3 regions of the Thermoanaerobacter siderophilus SR4 genome follow, and region 3 is predicted to be linked to each of the others. Evidence: riboswitches for the same ligand, from Rfam matches in the RefSeq annotation. Region 3 holds a riboswitch; each other region holds the start of a gene.
The links. Region 3 has a riboswitch for cyclic di-AMP ahead of THESIDRAFT1_RS09465 (C40 family peptidase). Riboswitches for the same ligand answer to the same signal wherever they lie in the genome.

Region 1 (3,128 bases), 510 kb from region 3:
TTACGGCTTAAAATATTATTTAATATACCAAGCAATGGACCAAGTAACAAGCCAGGCAGAGGCTATAAAAAGTAAACTGGGGGAAATAAAAGGGGACGTCAATTTATCTGAAAAAGATTTGATTTTTTCAAGCATACCAAATGAAAATATTTATACAAAAATATTTGATGAAAAAGGGAATGTCATCTATTCTTCTAAAAGATTAGAAAGAATTAATATTCCTCATGATGTAAACATAGATATTCCTGTTAAAATTGACAAATATGATAAGGATTTGACTTACCTCAATACCATTTTTAAAAGCGATGATAAAGTGTTCTATATTCAAGTGATAAAAGACATGGAAAATGAATATTTGTTTTTGAAGCTACTTTTTATTTTGATGTTTTTTGCGGATGCGGCAGGAATTTTTGTGTCCTTTATTGCAGGATATTTCGTTACAAAGAGGGCTTTAAGACCTGTGGATTATATGACAAAAGAAGTAAGAGAGATAGATGCCCATGGGTTAAATAAAAGACTTAAAATATATGGAGAAGACGATGAACTTACAAGATTGGCAAAAACCTTTAATGACATGCTGGATAGGTTGGAAGATTCTTTTAAAAGGCAGAACATGTTTGTCTCTGATGCTTCTCACGAACTTAGAACCCCAATTTCTGTAATAAAAGGGTATATTGACATGTTGGATAGATGGGGAAAAGAGGACAAAGCCGTATTGCAAGAGGCTATAGAGGCGATTAAAAGAGAAACGTTAGACATGGAGCATCTCATTGAAAGACTCCTTTTGTTGGCAAAAGGAGATAATAAGTCAATAAAGTTAAATAAGGAACAATTTAATTTAAAGGATGTAATAAAAGAAGTTGCAGAGGAAATAAAAATGTTAAATGAAAGCAAAAATATAGTTGTAAAAGGGCAAAATGACATAAATATAACGGCTGACAAAAAACTCATTAAAGAGCTTATAAGGATATTTTTAGACAATGCAGCAAAATACACTTCTTCAGATGGCAATATAGAAATTGATGTGGGGAAAGATAATTCAAAAGCCTATATAAAAATTAAAGATGATGGCATAGGTATACCACAAGAAGATATTCCACATATTTTTGATAGGTTTTACAGAGTAGACAAAGCGAGAGCCAAGGAGACAGGTGGGGCAGGATTGGGATTAGCTATTGCTAAGTGGATTATTGAGGAACACAAAGGAAGTGTCACTGTAAAAAGTGAAGTAGGGAAAGGTAGTGAATTTACCATAACATTGCCTTTAAGGTGATGTTATTTTTTTATCGAACTTTGCTCTTGAAATTCTATATATTGTGTGGTATTATAATAATACAACAATATATAGAGGTGATTAAAATGAAAAACCAAGTGGCAGAGGATAAAAAACAGCTAAAAGAAAATAAAGCTGATCAAAATAATGTAAATGTGTTTACATGTCCGGATTGCGGTGCTAAATTGGTTCATGAGGGAGGTTGTGTTTTCTGTCCTTTCTGTGGTTACAGTGAGTGCCAGTAAGTACCTATCTTTCCACCAGTTTAATATGGACACAAGTTAAATATCCGGCTATAATTTAGTTAAAAATATGCCGAATCCCCGATAAGGGGTACGGGGGAACTAAATTGGGGTGAATCCACTTTTGTGGTAGGGTGTCCCTAACCCGAACCCGTCAACTAACCTCGGAGGCAAAAGGGGGAACAACATGTTTAATATTCGCATCAAGGTCAAACCTCTCATCGCATCAGTTATAGCCGGATTGTTTATTTCCCAATCAGTATTTGCCGCAACTTACACAGTTAAACCCGGCGATACCTTATGGGGTATAAGTCAAAAATACGGGACTACCTATACTAAGCTGATGTCTTTAAACGGCCTTCAAAATACAATAATATATCCAGGGCAAGTTTTACAAGTGCCGGGCAGTGATAACACATATGTTGTCCAAAAAGGTGACAGCTTGTACTTAATTGCTTTAAAATACGGTATTACTGTTGATATGCTCAAATCTGCAAACGGATACAAAAGCGACATAATATATCCTGGACAAGTCTTTATTATACCCCGTGATACTTCTTCTAATAGGACATATCAGGATGTCAGCAGAGGTTCTATTGAAAGGGGTGTAATACCCTACACAAAAGAGGAATTTGACCTCCTTGCGCGACTTGTTACCGCGGAAGCAGATGGAGAACCATACCAGGCTAAAGTAGCAGTTGCGGCCGTAGTAATAAACAGAGTTAAAAGTGGTATTTTCCCTAATACTATAAAAGACGTGATATATCAAGTCGATGCATACGGAAATTACCAATTTACTCCTGTGTTAAATGGGTGGATAAATAGACCTGCCTCAGCTGACGCTATAAGTGCAGCAAGAGATGCGTTAAGTGGTGTTGACCCAACAAACGGAGCCTTGTATTATTTTGACCAAAGTTCTACTAATGCGTGGTTGTGGTCACTTCCTATAGCGGCAAGAATAGGTAATATGGTTTTCTGTTACGGCAGGTAAAACTTCCGATGAGAGGGTCAAAAACGGGTACAATTTAAGTACCCGTTTTTGACGTGCGCCCGGCATGGGCGATAACTAGGCGGTGAAAGTCCGCTGTGGGCTTGGTAGTGGGAACCACTAGCCAAGAGCAAGGGTGTCCATCGTGAGGTGGAATCTGAAGGAAGCTTAAGGCAAAATCTCGGTCTGATGAACAAGAACCAGATAAGAGGCTGAATTGGGATGGATGAGTTTGCGTAACAAAACGAAGTCCAACACTACCCGAATCCCATACAGTAAATCTGGCAGATATATGAGATGAAAGTTATCGTTCTTACCCGGGGAGGTCTCAAGGATAAGTCATGGAAGTAAAATCTGAAGTGACAACCCATACAGTGATGTATGGTTGAACCTTGAGAAGTCAGCAGAGGTCATAGTACTTATCTAGACATGAATAGATAAGGAAGGACCGAACGTTAGGAGGTTTTGGAAATCTTATGGACTCGAAAGATATGCAGAGACTGCAGACAACTCAACAAAGAGGCTATCCGTTGAATAGAGAAATGGAATTTCAAAAGACAACGGAAGTGCATAGTATATCATCGGCGTCGGAAGATGGAAGAAACGAGGTACAAAGATATACCGG
Region 2 (3,128 bases), 600 kb from region 3:
AAGTATTACAATTTATGGATAATTTAAATGATGAAAGAGATGATACTGCTATCGCAGCTAATAAAAAAGACATAAAAATAGAAGTTTTAAATGGCGGTGGTATACCAGGAGCTGCTACAAAGACTGCTGATTTGTTAAAACAACAAGGGTATGATGTAGTGAAGATAGGAAATGTAATAGGTACCACTTACAACACTACTCAGATAATCAATAGGACTGATGATAAAAAAATAGTAGAAGATCTGAAGAAAATTTTAAAAAACGCTATTGTAGTGGAAGATACGAATGGAGACAGTAATGTTGATATAACTATAATTTTAGGGAAAAACATATAAAATGGAGGGTGATTTAGTGATAGACGGAAAAGATAAGGTGTCTAAAATTTATAAAGTTTTAGAAGACAAAAAAGCTTATGATATAAAGATCTTGTATATAGGAGATTTAACGATTGTCGCAGATTATTTTGTTATTGCCACTGGCAGTTCGGATACTCACGTCAAAGCATTGACAGACGAAATTGAAAAAAACTTATGGAAGACGGCGTTTTTGTTGATCATATTGAGGGTTACAATTGGGGCAAGTGGATTTTGATGGATTATGGAGATGTAATAGTTCACATATTTCAACAACCCGAAAGGGAATTTTATAATTTAGAAAGATTGTGGGCAGATGCAAAGGAAATAGTGCTTGACAACCGCATTTAAGGTATGTATAATAACGTTAATAAATTTTTAATGCTGTTATCTCTTGTGTCATTTTTTACTCTCTACCGCATATATTTAATATTGTATGATTAGGGGGATTCAAAGCCAATGGGAACACATCCTATCTTAAAAAGCATGATCCCAGTACTGGAAGGTATAGCTAATACATTTGGCAAAAATTGCGAAGTGGCATTACATGACTTTTCTTCCCCACAAAATCCTATCATTGCGATCATAAATCCCCATGTTACGGGAAGAGAAGTGGGGGCTCCATTGCCTGAGGCTATATTAAAAGTATTGAAATCAGATAATATTGAGAATTTAATAAATTATAAAAACAAGAGCAATGATGGAAAAATTTTGAAGTCGTCCGCGATTTTTATAAAAGATGAAAATGGCAAGCCCATTGGGTGCCTTACAATTAATATCGATATTTCAGAATTTATTATGGTGAAAAATACCTTATCAGAATTCTGTGAAGTAGCTGATACTACAGAAGAAAATAGAGAAAGTTATACGGGCAGTGTAAGTGATGTTTTGGAAAGCATTGTGAATACTACATTAGAGAATTATGGTAAACCTGTAAATTTTATGACAAAAGAAGAAAAGGTTCAGATAGTGAAAATGTTAGATGCAAAAGGGACTTTCTTAATAAGGGGCGCTGTGGATTACGTAGCAAAAATACTCTGTGTTTCCAGATATACTATATATAATTATTTGGATGAAATAAGGGTAGGAGAGGATTTTGGTAAATATTAGTCTGTTTTCCTTTACAAATATTTGATTTTATGATATAATAAAAATAAATTGAAAATTAAATAAAATGCTAAACGCTGAATTCGTAAAGAAGCGGGGGAACCACTTTCTGGGGTGAATCCATCTTTTAAAAGATGGTAGGGTTATCTTTCGACCCGAACCCGTCAGCTAACCTCGTAAGCGTTGAAAGAGGAGGATGATAGCATTGGTGTCTTTTTGGGTTTTTACAGACACCGAAGGTTAAAGCTATAGATTTCCCTCTATAGCTTTTTCATTTCTTTAAAAGGGGGTAGTAAAAATGAAACAACTCTCTTTTGCAGTAATTGGAGCTGGGAATGGGGGTCAAGCGATAGCGGGGCATCTCGCTTTAAAAGGCTATAAAGTTAATTTGTACAATAGAACCTATCAAAAATTACTTCCTATTATAGAAAAAGGTGGAATTGAATTAGAAGGAGAAGTAGAAGGGTTTGGCAAGTTAAATGTGATAACTGATGACATGGAGAAAGCTATTAAAGATGTTGATATAGTTTTAGTTGTAGTTCCTGCTTCTGCCCATTATAAAATTGCCGAAGACATGCTGCCATATCTTAGGGATGGTCAAATAATTGTATTAAACCCTGGGAGAACTGGTGGTGCTTTAGAGTTTCATAATGTTACAAGAAAAAGAGAAGATTTAGATGTAGTTATTGCAGAAACAGATACTTTTATATACGCCTGCAGGTCTTCCATGGGAAGAGCTAAAATATACAAAATAAAAGAAGTAGTGTCTGTTGCTGCAATACCTAAAGAAAAAACAGAAATAGTGGTGGAAACACTTAATACTGCATTTTCTCAGTTTATTCCGGCGCAAAATGTTCTTGAAACGAGTCTTAACAATTTTGGAGCTGTTTTTCATCCCACCCCTACTCTTTTGAATGCAGCGAGAATAGAAACTACTAAAGGGAATTTTGAATATTATCGGGAAGGCATTTCTCCTTCTGTTGCAAAGATATTGGAAAAAATAGATAATGAGAGAATGATGGTGGCAAAAGCTCTGGGCGTAAATACTATTTCCGCTAAAAGATGGCTAAAAGAAAGTTATAATGCGGAAGGAGAAAATCTATATGAGGCAATTCAAAATACAAAAGCTTATGTTGGTTTATTAGCTCCTCAAACATTAGATTGTCGTTATATATTTGAAGATGTTCCTATGAGTTTAGTGCCTATGTCTTCTATAGGGAAAGAAATAGGCATTAAGACCCCCACTATTGATGCTGTTATACATCTTGCTTCAGTTATGCACGGAAAAGATTATTGGAAAGTTGGAAGAACGGCTGAAAAGCTTGGCATACAAGGTATGACAGTTGAAGAAATTATAGAATTGGTTGAAGGGAAAAGAAAGGAGGTAACGATAGCATGAAAAAGTTAATTGTAGCGGCAGCGATAGGTAATTGCGTCCATGTAGCAGGTGTGTATAACTTTTTGAGATTTGCAGAACAGCAAGGTTATGAGACTGTATTTTTAGGTCCTGCAGTTCCTATTAAAAAATTGATTGAAGCTGTTAAAGAACATAAGCCGGAGATTGTAGGAGTAAGCTTTAGACTAACTCCTTCAGCTCTTGAAAAACTTTTAGAAGAACTCAAGAGGGAAATAGAAGTAAATAATTTGCAACATATAAAATGGGTATTT
Region 3 (3,128 bases):
GTCTCTCCAATCTCAATATCGCTTATGCCAGAAACCGCCACAATATCTCCCAAGCTTGCTTCTTCTACTTGCACTCTTTTTAGTCCTTCAAACTGATATAGATTATTTATGTGAACTTTTTGTATTGACCCATCTCTTTTACATATAGCCGCTTCTTCCCCTGAAATTATTTTTCCTCTAACTACTTTTCCAATGGCAATTCTCCCAATGTAATCATCATAATCTAAAGTAGTCACTATAAGTTGTAATGGTGCTTCAATATCTCCTATTGGTGCAGGAATATAGTCTAAAATCGTATCAAAAAGAGGTCTCAAGTCATGAGACTCTTCTTCTAAACTTAATTTTGCTATACCTTCTTTTGCAGAGGTGTAGACAACAGGGAAATCAATTTGGTCATCATTTGCTCCTAATTCAATAAATAGATCTAAGACTTCGTCAATAACCTCCTGAGGCCTTGCATCAGGCCTATCAATTTTATTTATGACAACTATAGGTTTTAGATCCAGTTCCAATGCTTTACTTAATACAAAACGGGTCTGTGGCATAGGTCCTTCAAAAGAATCTACCAACAAAAGTACCCCATCTACCATTTTTAATACTCGCTCTACTTCACCGCTAAAATCTGCATGTCCTGGGGTATCCACTATATTTATTTTCACATCTTTATATCTAACAGCAGTATTTTTAGCAAGAATTGTTATACCTCTTTCTCTTTCTAAATCGTTAAAATCCAAGATCCTTTCCTCAACTTTTTCATTTGCCCTAAAAATACCGCTTTGTTTAAGCATAGCATCAACCAAAGTAGTTTTACCATGATCAACATGGGCAATAATGGCTATATTTCTTACATCTTCTCTTACAAATTTCATAAGGTATCTCCTTCCATAAAATAGGCTATATCGCGTATACAGTATTATATAATATCTCAAGGAATAAAAATAGTCAATATAAAAAAGAGCACTCTCTAGAGCACTCTTTTTATCATAGGTCATTTTATAATTCTTCTTGCTGTAACATAATGTTCTTTATAATACCCTTCGTTTAAAGGACTTATTATGACCTTCCCTCTACCTGAAGAGCTTTGTATAAACTCACCATTACCTATATATATTCCTGAATGATTTATCACACTGCTTCCTAAAGTTTTAAAAAATACCAAATCTCCTGGTTGAAGATTGTTATAACTTACATATTCTCCTGCAGTAGCTTGCTCATTTGCCGTTCTTGGTAAATTAATACCTACATTCTTGAAAACATATTGAACAAAGCCGGAACAATCAAATCCTTTTGGAGTTGAACCTCCATAGACATAAGGAGTCCCCACAAAAGACTTGGCAAAATCTATTAACTTATCTATCAAACTCCTATCTACTTCACCCCTTGAGATACTTGAAGGGCTCCTCACTGCTAAGTATTCTCCGTAAATCCATCCTTCTCTTCCGTCCGAAAGCTTTATTTTATACCACCCATTTTGTTTACCCAACACATTCACTGTAGTATTCTTGTTAAGCTGTGCTACAACGCTGCCAGATAAACCCGCTTCACTTCTCACATTAACGTAACTACCTGTCACTATACCAACACTTGCTGCTTTTTCCGAATCTCCTCTTGAGACATTAGAAGAATTTCTTACGGATAAATATTCACCAAAAACCCATCCTTCTCTTCCATCAGAAAGCTTTATCTTGTACCACCCGTTTTCCTTATCTAACACAGTCACTGTGTCATTCCAATTTAAGCGGGCAATGACACTTCCTGATAAGCTTCCTTGAGTCCGCACATTTACATAATTGCCTGTAATCTTTCCAACTCCCAGTCCTTCCGCAAACGCTGGGTTCAAAAAAGAGCTACCAATCAGCGTCGCACCAAACACAGAAATTCCAAAAATCATCTTTCCTATTCGCTGATCCACTGCAAATCTCCTTCCTTTATTGCCTCCGGAGTTAGCTGTCGGGTGCGGGACAGAAGGTATCCCTACTGCAGCTTAAAGCTACAGATTAACCCCAAAAAGCGGTTCCTCCGTACCTTTCGGATTCGGCAAGATTGCATATTTTGTCCTTTTGTCTTATCTTATCATATCCTACAGTCAAAGTCAATGTTTACATTACATTTTCTTAAATTTTTTAATCTTTTTTTAATATATTTTATAAAAAATTAATAATTTGTGTGACAAAAAATAAAAGGCTTAACGCCTCTTTTCTCTTTTATTTATGGTGCGGGCGGTGGGACTTGAACCCACACGAGATTATCTCTCACATGCCCCTCAAACATGCCTGTCTGCCAATTCCAGCACGCCCGCCTGCGTTTTTATTATACTGCTCACTTAACTCGTTTGTCAAGGTGGCAAACCTATTAATCATTTCAATTAAAATATCCATCACTGAGTAGTCGTACACCCAAACGTACGCGTCTGCCAGTTCCGCCACCACCGCACGCTTTATTTAATTTCGTCACACTATGAATTATATAATCTTTTTAGGTCAGTGTCAATACCTATTTTTTGATATACCATTTTTCTATATTGTTAAAAACATTAAATCCAGTAGGGTCCACAACTTTTACATTGTCATATGCCATAACTGCTCCTTCAATATAGAAAAGGCCAATTATGGGTTGTTCCTCTAAAAAAACTTGTTCCAAAGCCTGATAATCTGTTTTTAAAGAATTCTCTTCTGAATCATAAAAAATTCTACTATATATTTCATCAACTTTAGAATTACTATAACCCATAAAATTGTCTTTGCCTTTTGTCATAAACATTGTAGACATATCTTGATTATAACTTAAATTCCACTCCATTAACACCAAATCAAATTTACCCGAATATACAGAACTTAGTAAATTGCTCCAATCTTTTGGTACAATGTTTATTTCAATTCCTACATCTTTTAAATTATTCTTTATAATTTTAGCAACTTTAATCAAATATGGATTATTTGCATTTACCAGCAAATCAAATTTGAGCTGATAAGTTCCATTGCTCCTTATCCCTTTAACTAAATTCCAACCACTTTCCTCTAATATTTTATTTGCCTCTTTTATATCGTAATTATGAGATACTATTTTATTGCTATAAAGCCACGAATCAGGGCGAACGGGAATACATGACTTTAACCCATGACTGAAAT

Region 1: linked by a shared signal. The riboswitch ahead of THESIDRAFT1_RS12140 (cell wall hydrolase) and the one ahead of THESIDRAFT1_RS09465 (C40 family peptidase) in region 3 are both predicted to bind cyclic di-AMP.
Region 2: linked by a shared signal. The riboswitch ahead of THESIDRAFT1_RS12620 (NAD/NADP-dependent octopine/nopaline dehydrogenase family protein) and the one ahead of THESIDRAFT1_RS09465 (C40 family peptidase) in region 3 are both predicted to bind cyclic di-AMP.

What each region holds. Positions count from the first base shown of each region.
Region 1 is NZ_CM001486.1:2,441,855-2,444,982, reverse strand. It holds gene THESIDRAFT1_RS12145 (sensor histidine kinase) at 1-1,273, shown strand, start outside; gene THESIDRAFT1_RS14400 (hypothetical protein) at 1,360-1,518, shown strand; cyclic di-AMP (ydaO/yuaA leader) riboswitch at 1,577-1,703, shown strand; gene THESIDRAFT1_RS12140 (cell wall hydrolase) at 1,703-2,506, shown strand; partial or broken gene THESIDRAFT1_RS13340 (group II intron reverse transcriptase/maturase) at 2,980-3,128, shown strand, end outside.
Region 2 is NZ_CM001486.1:2,534,737-2,537,864, reverse strand. It holds gene THESIDRAFT1_RS12635 (LCP family protein) at 1-335, shown strand, start outside; partial or broken gene rsfS (ribosome silencing factor) at 352-704, shown strand; gene THESIDRAFT1_RS12625 (helix-turn-helix transcriptional regulator) at 813-1,463, shown strand; cyclic di-AMP (ydaO/yuaA leader) riboswitch at 1,526-1,657, shown strand; gene THESIDRAFT1_RS12620 (NAD/NADP-dependent octopine/nopaline dehydrogenase family protein) at 1,759-2,859, shown strand; gene THESIDRAFT1_RS12615 (cobalamin-dependent protein) at 2,856-3,128, shown strand, end outside.
Region 3 is NZ_CM001486.1:1,931,531-1,934,658, reverse strand. It holds gene typA (translational GTPase TypA) at 1-869, opposite strand, end outside; gene THESIDRAFT1_RS09465 (C40 family peptidase) at 989-1,912, opposite strand; cyclic di-AMP (ydaO/yuaA leader) riboswitch at 1,918-2,050, opposite strand; tRNA gene THESIDRAFT1_RS09460 (tRNA-Leu) at 2,212-2,299, opposite strand; gene THESIDRAFT1_RS09455 (peptide ABC transporter substrate-binding protein) at 2,494-3,128, opposite strand, start outside.